One region of the Pseudomonas sp. Tof1 genome, then DNA from elsewhere that is predicted to be linked to it. Evidence: riboswitches for the same ligand, from Rfam matches in the RefSeq annotation. Region 1 holds a riboswitch; each other region holds the start of a gene.
What was found. Region 1 has a riboswitch for cobalamin ahead of ACZ5KU_RS14530 (CbtB domain-containing protein). Riboswitches for the same ligand answer to the same signal wherever they lie in the genome.

Region 1 (3,268 bases):
AGAATATTGCGCCCCAGGGGGCTCAGCCCGAGCTGGCCGAGCATCTGCGTGGACAGTTCGTTCTGACCGCCACGCAGCCAGGCCTGCTTCTCAAGGCGCTCGGAACTCTTCAGTTGCGACTCGAGATTCTTCCCATAACTCGCTGAAAGATTTAGTAAATCCCTTCTACCAACGTAAGCCAGGAGCGCACTCAGGCCCAGCACGAAGACCAGATAGGCAGTGATGCTCCATAGGGTGGTACGCCGCACATCGTCATTGCGGGACAGGCGCAGTTGCTGCTCGGTGTCGATGGCATTGGCATACTCGCTGCGGATCTCGTCGGTCAGGCGCTTGCCACGCCCGGCCTTGATCGCTTCGCGATAGTCGCCCTTACTGCGCTGCAGATCGATCATCGATTGCGCGTATTCGGTCCAGGCCCCCTGCAGGGCCTCGATGCGCCTGAAACGATCGACCTGCTGCGGGTTGTCCGCCACCAACTGCTGCAAGCCGCGCAGTTCGGCAATGATCTTCGGCCTGGCGACTTCATAGGGGTCGAGGAAGTGCTCATCGCCGGTGATCAGGAAACCGCGCATGCCGGTTTCCAGGTCCACAGACAGCGTCATCACCTCATTGATGTTGTTGATCACCCGGTCCGTGTGCTGCACCCATTGGATCACCGAAAGCAGATAGCTGATCAGGGAAACGAAGAACACTGCGCTGAGCACACCCACCCCAAGCGGCAGGCTGATGTTGCGACTCAGGAGTTTGCGAAAACTGCTCTCATCAACCGAAGACGGTGAATTCATTTCGGGCCCCGGAGGAAGTCTTGAAAACCAAGGAGTTTGACGTAATTTTGTAAAAAAAGGATCCATTTTTCTCACAGCGTAGAAGGCATTTTCCTGCCTCGCACTGCCCAGCATCAATCAGACCCGCTATCCTACTCTCTTGTACAGCAAAATATTTTTGTACAAGAAATAGAACTTGTGGCAATTGGCCGCTTACCAATACAAAAGACAGGCACCTTCCTGCTCCGCTTTCACTTTTTTGGGAAACCCCTTATGTGCGCAGCCAGCTCCACCATCCTGGTCGTCGAAGACGACGCCATTGTCCGCATGCTGATTGTCGATGTGCTGGAGGAACTGGAGTTCAGGGTCCTGGAGGCCAGCGGCAGCGACGCGGCCCTGGAGTTTCTCAATGACACCACCACCCCCATCGACCTGCTGATGACCGATGTCGGCTTGCCCGACATGGACGGCCGAGACCTGGCGAGGACCGCGTGCCAGGTCCGCCCCGGACTCTCGGTGCTGTTTGCCAGCGGCTACGCCGACAGCCTCGAAGTACCCGCCGGCATGCAGGTGATCGGCAAGCCGTTTTCGATCGATCAGCTCAGAGATAAGATTAAAAACATTATCTAACTAGTTGTTTTTATTGGGATTATTATTCTAGAAATAACTTTAGGTTCGGCTTTTTACCGCAGCCCTCCCCACCTTTTCTCGACCCGGTGGTCACCCTGCAGCTCAGTTGACGCACCGGTAGATGGCATGCTTTCCTACTCGCCTGTTCTGGGTGCCCTTCACAGGGTGAAACGGGAAACCGGTGCGTCGGCGGATGCTTCATCATGCCTGACAAGTCCGGTGCTGCCCCCGCAACGGTAAGCGAGAGAAGCGTCAGATCCACTGTGCCAGCCGGCATGGGAAGGTGATGCTGGAAGGTTCGAGCCAGACTGGAACCCCTCGCGAGCCCGGAGACCGGCCCGGAAATATCGAATGACAAACCTGCGGTGGGCAGGCGCTGTTGAAACCTCCGGGCCCGGCCCGCCGAGGTTTTTCTGCGCGTGGCCGCCTGCTGAAGACCCAGAGGGAAGCGCCATGTCCGTCACCACCGCCAGCCATTCCGGCACCGTCACATCGACCCGCAGCCAACGTCTCGTCGCCGCCATCGGCGCCAGCGTCCTCGGCGTGCTGCTGGTTTATTTCGCCGGGTTCTCGCACATCGATGCGGTCCATAACGCCGCCCACGATACACGTCACAGCGCCGCCTTCCCTTGCCACTGAGCCGTGCCACCGAGAACCCTGCCATGATCAAGCGTATCGCCCAAACCGCTGGTTTCAGCGGACTGCTGGCCGCCCTGCTGCTGACCCTGCTGCAAAGCTTCTGGGTCGCCCCCCTGATTCTCGAAGCGGAAACCTACGAGAAGGCCCCGGCCAGCGAAGCCCATGAGCACACCGGCGCCGCCATGGCCGGGCATAGTCACGAAGGCCACGATGAAGCCGCGTGGGAGCCGGAAGATGGCTGGCAGCGCGTGCTCTCCACTACCGGCGGCAACCTGGTGGTCGCGGTCGGTTTCGCCCTGATGCTCGCCGGCCTGTATACCCTGCGTACGCCCAATCGCACTTCCCAGGGGCTGCTCTGGGGACTGGCCGGCTACGCCACCTTCTGCCTGGCACCGACCCTCGGCCTGCCGCCGGAACTGCCCGGCACCGCCGCGGCGGACCTGCTGCAACGGCAGATCTGGTGGGCCAGCACCGCGGCCTCCACTGCCGTGGCCATCGCCCTGGTCGTGTTCGGCCGGCATTGGCTGCTCAAGCTGCTGGGCGTGGCCATTGTCGTGGTGCCCCACGTGATCGGCGCGCCGCAACCGGACGTGCATTCCAGCCTGGCACCAGAAGCGCTGGAGGCGCAGTTCAAGATCGCCTCGCAACTGACCAACGCGGTGTTCTGGCTGGCCTTGGGCCTGATCAGCGCCTGGCTGTTCCGTCGCAAGGCCGACACTCGGCACCGGGCATGACAAAGCCCCCGCGCAGCCAGCCCTGGCGGCTGGCTTCGGTTGCCGGCAAGGCTGCGAGGCGTCGGTCCTGCGGCAACTGCTGGAAAGTGCCCTGCAGAGCTGTCGACTCGACCTCTCGGCAGTCACCGGACTGGCCAGTATCGATGGAAAACGCCATGAGCCGGGATTGCTGGAACTCGCTCGACAACTGCAACTGCCACTGCTGTTCTTCAGCGCCACGGCGCTGCAACCCTACGAGCCACATCTGAGCCATCGCTCCAGCCTGGCTTTCGCCCATACCGGCTGCCACGGCGTTGCCGAAAGTGCCGCCCTGGCCCTGGCCGAACAACAGGGACAGTCCCCGGCAAGCCTGCTGATTTCACGCCAGAAGCACCCGCAGGCGACCTTCGCACTGGCCTGGACCGGGCAAAACCCTGGATAATCCCCTCCTCCTGCATGAGCGTTGTTCATGTGAACCCAGGATTTACCCGCAAACCCACCCGGCGAGCTCCGCGTGCGTTC
Region 2 (3,268 bases), 2.2 Mb from region 1:
TGGGCGATGCCGACGGTCATGAGGGTATCGGGTAGCAAACCCTCGATGGCCATCATTGCCGCCAGCTCTGACAGCCAAAGCAGTATCGGTGTAGCGAGGGCGGGGATGTCATTGTTCCAGTGTGTGGCCAGGTCGATCGGTTGGACGGTATGTCTCAGCAGTCCGATTCGACCGATGAGGTCAGGCATGATCAGCTTCCTTGTGCAGGTGGCCGGGAGCGCTCTGGAGGATTTGCTCAAGGAGTAAAAGCATTTCCTCAAGCATGGGCATAGGGGTGTTGAGGGGCGGGGCAAAAATCACTGCGTCACCATGCCGATGTGCAGCAAAACCGCTGGCGGGATAGAGATTCAGGCCTTTGGCCCAGGCGAGCCGTACCAGGCTTTCGGCGGCTTGGGCACCCGGTACGAAGGGTGTTTTGCGAGGTTTGTCCTGGACTATTTCCACTCCCCATAACATGCCTGCCCCGCGAATCTGGCCAATGATGGGTGAGCTGTCCGTGCACCGCTGCAGATATGATTCGATGATTGGCCCGCGGCTGGCGGATAGAGGTACCAGGCCCTCGGTTTCGAGCACGTCCAGGACGGCATGGCCAACTGCGGCCCCTATGGGATGATTGGAATGGGTGTGGCCGTAGGAAAACACCCCGCTACCCAGTTCGATTGCCTCTTTGATCGCCTCTGTCACCAGGATGCCGGACAACGGGAAATATCCCGCATTGAGACCCTTGCCCAGCACACTGATGTCGGCCTTGACTTGACCGTGGTCCATGGCCAGCCAGGTGCCGGTGCGACCGAGGCCAGTCAGTACCTCATCGGCGATCAGCAGTACATCGTTGCGTTTACAGATGTCGCTGATCGTTTCCAGGTAGCCTGCCGGTGGGAGGATGGCCGCTCCTGAAGCTCCGGTGATGGGCTCTATGAGCAGGGCCGCCACTGCGTCGGCCCCGATCTGGCCCAGCTCGATTTCCAGTGCCTGGGCACAGGCGAGTTGGCAGGTCTTGCGGCTCTTGCCGTAAGGGCAGCGGTAGCAGTAGGGGGTGGGAATTGTTGGCCGTTGGTCGGGACTGCAGACATTGCGACGCCTGGGCCAATGACCGGATAGGGACAGGCTGGCCTGGGTCGAGCCGTGATAGCTGATGGTCCTGCTCAAGATATGTCTCTTTTTTGACCGGCCGACCTCGTCCCAGTATTGAATTGCAGTGCGGCAGGCTGCCTCCACGGCTTCTGAACCGCTATTGACGAAAAATGCTCCGGCCTGCCCGAGCTTGCTGCAGAGTCTTTGTGCCAATCGCTCGGCCGGGAGGTTCAGCGATTGTGTGCGATAGGCGGCGCTGAGCCTGTGGGCTTGCATCCGCATCCGATCGATGATGTATGGGTGGCCGTGACCCAGGGAGCAGGCTATGGCGCCGGAGCAGCCATCGAGAATCGTCCTGTTGTCATCGGTCATGATCGTGCTGCCCTGGGCCGAGAAGGCCATCGGGTAGTACTGACGCAGGTTTGGCTTGATCAGGTGCACGCCGTTGCCTCACTGAGGTGTTATGTGGAGAAACGTTATTCCCACCTTTACCCTCAGGAGAAATGAGTTTTCCTCGTGAGGCTCATTTCTCCTGTTCATGCCACCGTTCGCCGGGGCTGGCGGTCGACTTCAATTGACGCTCCACCCCCAACCCTCTAACCTTCCCGGCTTGTTTCAGGTGCTCTGTGGCCCGGTGTCAACAGAGTGAAACAGGGAAGCCGGTGAGCCCTTCGAGAGGCGCGATCCCGGCGCTGCCCCCGCAACGGTAAATGAGTCAAGACTGCGCTTTTCGCCACTGTGCCGACGGCATGGGAAGGCGCGCGGTCCCGCGTTCGCGCGCTCATGAGCCCGGAGACCGGCCTGATCCATTCCACAGCATCACGGCGGGCGATGCTGGACGGCTTTGGCCGTGCCTGCGTCTGCCCGCCGTTTGCGTTATCCAGCCCAACGGAGAGCTGTCATGAACGAGTCCCCCGAGCGCGACGAACGCCACCTGGCGCGCATGCAGCGCAAGAAGGCGGTGATCGACGAGCGTATCGCCAATGCCCCCAACGAGTGTGGCCTGCTGCTGGTGCTGACCGGCAACGGCAAGGGCAAGAGCAGCTCGGCCTTCGGCATGCTCGCCCGGGCCATGGGCCACGGCATGCAGTGCGGCGTGGTGCAGTTCATCAAGGGCCGCAACAGCACCGGCGAGGAGCTGTTTTTCCGCCGCTTCCCCGAGCAGGTGCGCTTCCATGTGATGGGTGAGGGCTTTACCTGGGAAACCCAGGACCGCCAGCGTGACATCGCCGCGGCCGAGGCGGCCTGGGCGGTGTCGCGGGAAATGCTCGCCAACCCGGAGATCGGCCTGGTGGTGCTCGATGAGCTGAATATCGCCCTCAAGCATGGCTATCTGGATCTGGACCAGGTGCTGAGCGACCTGCAGGCCCGTCCACCGATGCAGCACGTGGTGGTGACCGGGCGCGGCGCCAAGCCGGAACTGATCGACCTGGCCGACACCGTCACCGAGATGGGCCTGCTCAAGCACGCGTTCCAGGCCGGGATCAAGGCGCAGAAAGGCATCGAACTATGACTCAGGCGCGTCATTGCCCGGCGGTGCTGATTGCCGCGCCGGCCTCCGGCCAGGGCAAGACCACGGTGACAGCGGCCCTGGCGCGTCTGCATCGCAACCAGGGGCGCAAGGTCCGGGTGTTCAAGTGTGGCCCGGACTTCCTCGACCCGATGATTCACGAGCGTGCCAGTGGCGCACCGGTGTACCAGCTCGACCTGTGGATGGTCGGTGCCGAGGAAAGCCGCCGGCTGCTCTGGGAGGCGGCGGGCGAGGCCGACCTGATCCTGATCGAGGGGGTCATGGGGCTGTTCGACGGCACGCCATCGAGCGCCGACCTGGCGCGGCACTTCGGTGTGCCGGTGCTGGCGGTGATCGACGGTACGGCCATGGCCCAGACCTTCGGCGCGCTGGCCCTGGGGTTGGCGCGCTACCAGCCGGACCTGCCGTTCGCCGGGGTGCTGGCCAACCGGGTCGGTACCCCGCGTCATGCGCAATTGCTCGAAGGCAGCCTGACCGAAGGCCTGCGTTGGTACGGTGCGCTCTCCCGCGAGACCGGGATCGAGCTGCCGAGCCGGCACCTCGGGCTGGTCCAGGCCAGCGAGCTGAACGACCTGGATCGTCGCCTGGAGGTCGCCGCCGAGGCCCTGGGCGCCAGTTGCGAAGTCGCCTTGCCGCCGGCGGTCGAGTTCGCCGCACCGCCAG
Region 3 (3,268 bases), 140 kb from region 1:
AACTGATCGAGATCGCCCGGTTGTTCCTGCCTTCGACATGAGGCCTCAGGCCTTGCGGTTTTTCGCCTCGATCCACTGGGCCATGTACTGGGTGCTCTTGTGATGGTGATGCCGCAGCATGGCGCCGGTGAAGTTGTCGCGCCGATGTTGTGCCAGTCGCTGCCGGCATTGCTCGATACGCGCCACCAGGGCCGGGCCGTGCTGGCGCCGGTCGTAGCGGGCGGCCAGCAAGGCGTGGCCGGCGGCCTGGGCCTGCCGCCAGGCCGCCGGGTCCTGGTAGAGCTGCACGGCGGCCGCGGCCAGGGCTTCGGCGCGGGTCTCGATGGCGCCGGGCCAGGGCAAGTCGCCGTGCATGGCTTCGGCACCGATCGGCGTGGTGACGTTTGGCGTGCCGCAGAGCATGGCATCGGCGAGCTTGCCCTTGATCCCGGCGCCAAAGCGCAACGGTGCCAGGCAGATGCGCGCCGCACTCATGACCTGCAAGGCATCCTCGGCCCAGTTCAGCACGTGAAAGCCCTGGGTCGGGTTATGCAGGGCGGTGGCCTTGGGCGGTGTATAGGCGCCGTAGACGTGCAGTTGCGCGCTCGGCAATTGCTGGCGGATCAGCGGCCAGAGGGTGGTTTTCATCCAGAGCACCGCGTCCCAGTTCGGTGCGTGGCGAAAGTTGCCGATGCTGAGGAAATGCGCGCGCTCCTCGAACGGCCGAAAGGCAGCGGGCTGATCGAGCATCAGCGGGCACCAGTGCAGCAGCGCCGGCGGCAGCCGGAACTGCTCGGTCAACAGGCGAATCTCGACATCGGAGATCATCAGGCTCAGGTCCGAGCGGTAGATCGCCGCGATCTCGCGCTGGGCCTGATCGGTTTCGCTCATCTGCTGGAACACCTGCGGCAGGTCGGGGGCAAACAGCGTGCTGAAGTCGTTCGGGTCCGGATCGGCCTTCAGGCGTTCCTTGAGCTGCTGCTGGCGGGCGTCGCGCAGGCTTTGCAGGTCGGAGGTTTCCAGCACGCGGATGGCGTCGGGGCAGTGCTTCTCGACCCTCCAGCCGAACTGCTCCTCCATCATGAAGCGGTCGAACAGCACCACATCCGGCTGCAGGGCGGTGATGAAGGTGTCGAAGCTGCTGTTGTTGAGCTCGATGGCCTGTTCGTCGATTCCCAGGCTCTGCAGGTCGGCCTTGTGCTCGCCGACGCTGGCGGGGCTGGCGAAGGTGATGTGCCAGCCGGCTTCGAGGAAGCTTTCGAGAATCTGCATCATGTGCCCACCGGCGGCCGAGGAACGGGGTTCGGGCCAGACATAACCGATGACCAGGACGGTGGTGGTGCCGGTGGCACTCATGGGCGGGGCTTCCTTGAAACGGGCAGGGTGAAAGGGGGCGCAATTAAACCACAGCGGCCGTCGAGATTGACCTGCTCCCGCGCACTGCGTAGCCTTGCAGGTTCGAGGTTCTTCGGCATCCGGCCGAAGCTAAGATGGGAACGCGGCAAGCCGCGGCTGCCCCCGCAACTGTGAGCGGTTTGATAGTCTTGCCTGGCCACTGCCCCTTGGGGCGGGAAGGCGCAAGACCCGGTGATCGGGCGACTGCCGAACACCCGCCCGCAAGCCAGGAGACCTGCCTCGTGACAGAATTTCACTTAAACCGGGCGGGGTGATCCGGTGGCGAACCTACCCGCGCCTGTTCCGGCAGCGGTTCTCGTCCCGTATGCCCGCTATTTTTGCCAAGGGGCATCCCGATGAAAACACTGGCCAAGCTTCCTGTCACCATCGTCACCGGCTTCCTCGGCTCGGGCAAGACCACCTTGTTGCGCCACATGCTCGACAACGCCCAGGGCCGCCGCATCGCGGTGATCGTCAACGAATTCGGCGAACTCGGCATCGATGGTGAAATCCTCAAGCAGTGCTCGATCGGTTGCACCGAGGAAGAGGCGGTCGGTCGCGTCTTCGAACTGGCCAATGGCTGCCTGTGCTGCACCGTGCAGGAAGAGTTCTTCCCGGTGATGCGCGAACTGGTGGCACGGCGCGGCGATCTGGACCACATCCTCATCGAAACCTCCGGCCTGGCGTTGCCCAAACCGCTGGTCCAGGCGTTCCAGTGGCCGGAAATCCGCAGTGCCTGCACCGTCGATGCGGTGATCACCGTGGTCGACAGCCCGGCGGTGGCCGCCGGTACCTTCGCCGCCTTCCCCGACCAGGTGGACGCCCAGCGCAAGCTCGACCCGAACCTGGACCACGAGTCGCCGCTGCACGAACTGTTCGCCGACCAGTTGTCCAGCGCCGACCTGGTGATTCTCAACAAGACCGACCTGATCGCCCCCGAAGACCTGGCCAAGGTCCGCCTGGAAGTGGCCGAGGAACTGCCACCGGCGGTGAAGATCGTCGAGGCCAGCAGCGGTCGCCTGCCGCTGGACGTGCTGCTCGGCCTGGGTGCCGGCTCCGAAGAACATATCGACAGCCGTCACAGCCACCACGATCACCACCACGACGGCGATGATCACGACGATCATGACCACGATGCCTTCGACTCGATCTCCATCGACCTGCCGCAAGCCGATGAAAGCCTGCTGCTCGATGCCCTGACGCAACTGGTGGTCAAGCACGGCATCCTGCGGGTCAAGGGCTTCGCGGCGATCCCGAACAAGCCGATGCGCCTGCTGATCCAGGGCGTGGGCACCCGTTTCGACAAGCACTTCGACCGTGCCTGGGGCGCTGACGAGCCGCGTGTCACCCGCCTGGTGCTGATCGGTCAGGAACTGGATGCCGCCCTGCTCGAGTCGACCCTGCGCGCGGCGCTGACGGTCTGACCCCATGCACCTGCTCAGGACCCAGCCCGGCGGTTTCGTGTCGGACGACAACATTGCCGACCTGGGACAGACCCCCGCCGAGTTGGTGATCCTGTGCAGCGGTGATTCCAGCCTGGCGTTGCTCGCCGAAGCGGCGCAGCAACTGCCGGACGATTACCCCAGCCTGCGCCTGGCCAACCCGATGCAGGTGCAGAATCATGCCTCGGTCGACCTGTATGTCGACCAGGTGCTGCAACACGCCAAGGTGATCCTGCTGTCGTTGCACGGCGGGATCGGCTATTGGCGCTACGGCATCGAGCGCCTGGTGCAACTGGCCGAGCGCGGCGTGGCGCTGATCCTGGTGCCGGGCGATGACCGTCCCGACCCGGAACTGAGCGCCCTGGGCAACGTCCCGGCGGCCGAGGCCGAACGGCTCTGGCATTTCCTGCGCCAGGGGGGGCTGGGTAACGCCCTGCAACTGTTCAATTGCC

Region 2: it holds a riboswitch for cobalamin, as region 1 does, so the genes downstream of both, cobO (cob(I)yrinic acid a,c-diamide adenosyltransferase) here and ACZ5KU_RS14530 (CbtB domain-containing protein) in region 1, are expected to answer to the same signal.
Region 3: it holds a riboswitch for cobalamin, as region 1 does, so the genes downstream of both, cobW (cobalamin biosynthesis protein CobW) here and ACZ5KU_RS14530 (CbtB domain-containing protein) in region 1, are expected to answer to the same signal.

Annotation. Positions count from the first base shown of each region.
Region 1 covers NZ_AP024344.1:3,168,555-3,171,822, reverse strand. The annotation lists partial or broken gene ACZ5KU_RS14540 (CHASE3 domain-containing protein) at 1-785, opposite strand, end outside; gene ACZ5KU_RS14535 (response regulator) at 1,038-1,394, shown strand; cobalamin riboswitch at 1,527-1,750, shown strand; gene ACZ5KU_RS14530 (CbtB domain-containing protein) at 1,848-2,033, shown strand; gene ACZ5KU_RS14525 (CbtA family protein) at 2,057-2,767, shown strand; gene ACZ5KU_RS14520 (cobalamin biosynthesis protein) at 2,790-3,188, shown strand.
Region 2 covers NZ_AP024344.1:5,410,351-5,413,618, reverse strand. The annotation lists gene ACZ5KU_RS24280 (thioesterase family protein) at 1-188, opposite strand, end outside; gene ACZ5KU_RS24275 (aminotransferase class III-fold pyridoxal phosphate-dependent enzyme) at 181-1,515, opposite strand; cobalamin riboswitch at 1,675-1,893, shown strand; gene cobO (cob(I)yrinic acid a,c-diamide adenosyltransferase) at 1,976-2,587, shown strand; gene ACZ5KU_RS24265 (cobyrinate a,c-diamide synthase) at 2,584-3,268, shown strand, end outside.
Region 3 covers NZ_AP024344.1:3,032,862-3,036,129, forward strand. The annotation lists partial or broken gene ACZ5KU_RS13930 (glycoside hydrolase) at 1-41, shown strand, start outside; gene ACZ5KU_RS13935 (glycosyltransferase) at 46-1,335, opposite strand; cobalamin riboswitch at 1,424-1,631, shown strand; gene cobW (cobalamin biosynthesis protein CobW) at 1,731-2,798, shown strand; gene cobN (cobaltochelatase subunit CobN) at 2,803-3,268, shown strand, end outside.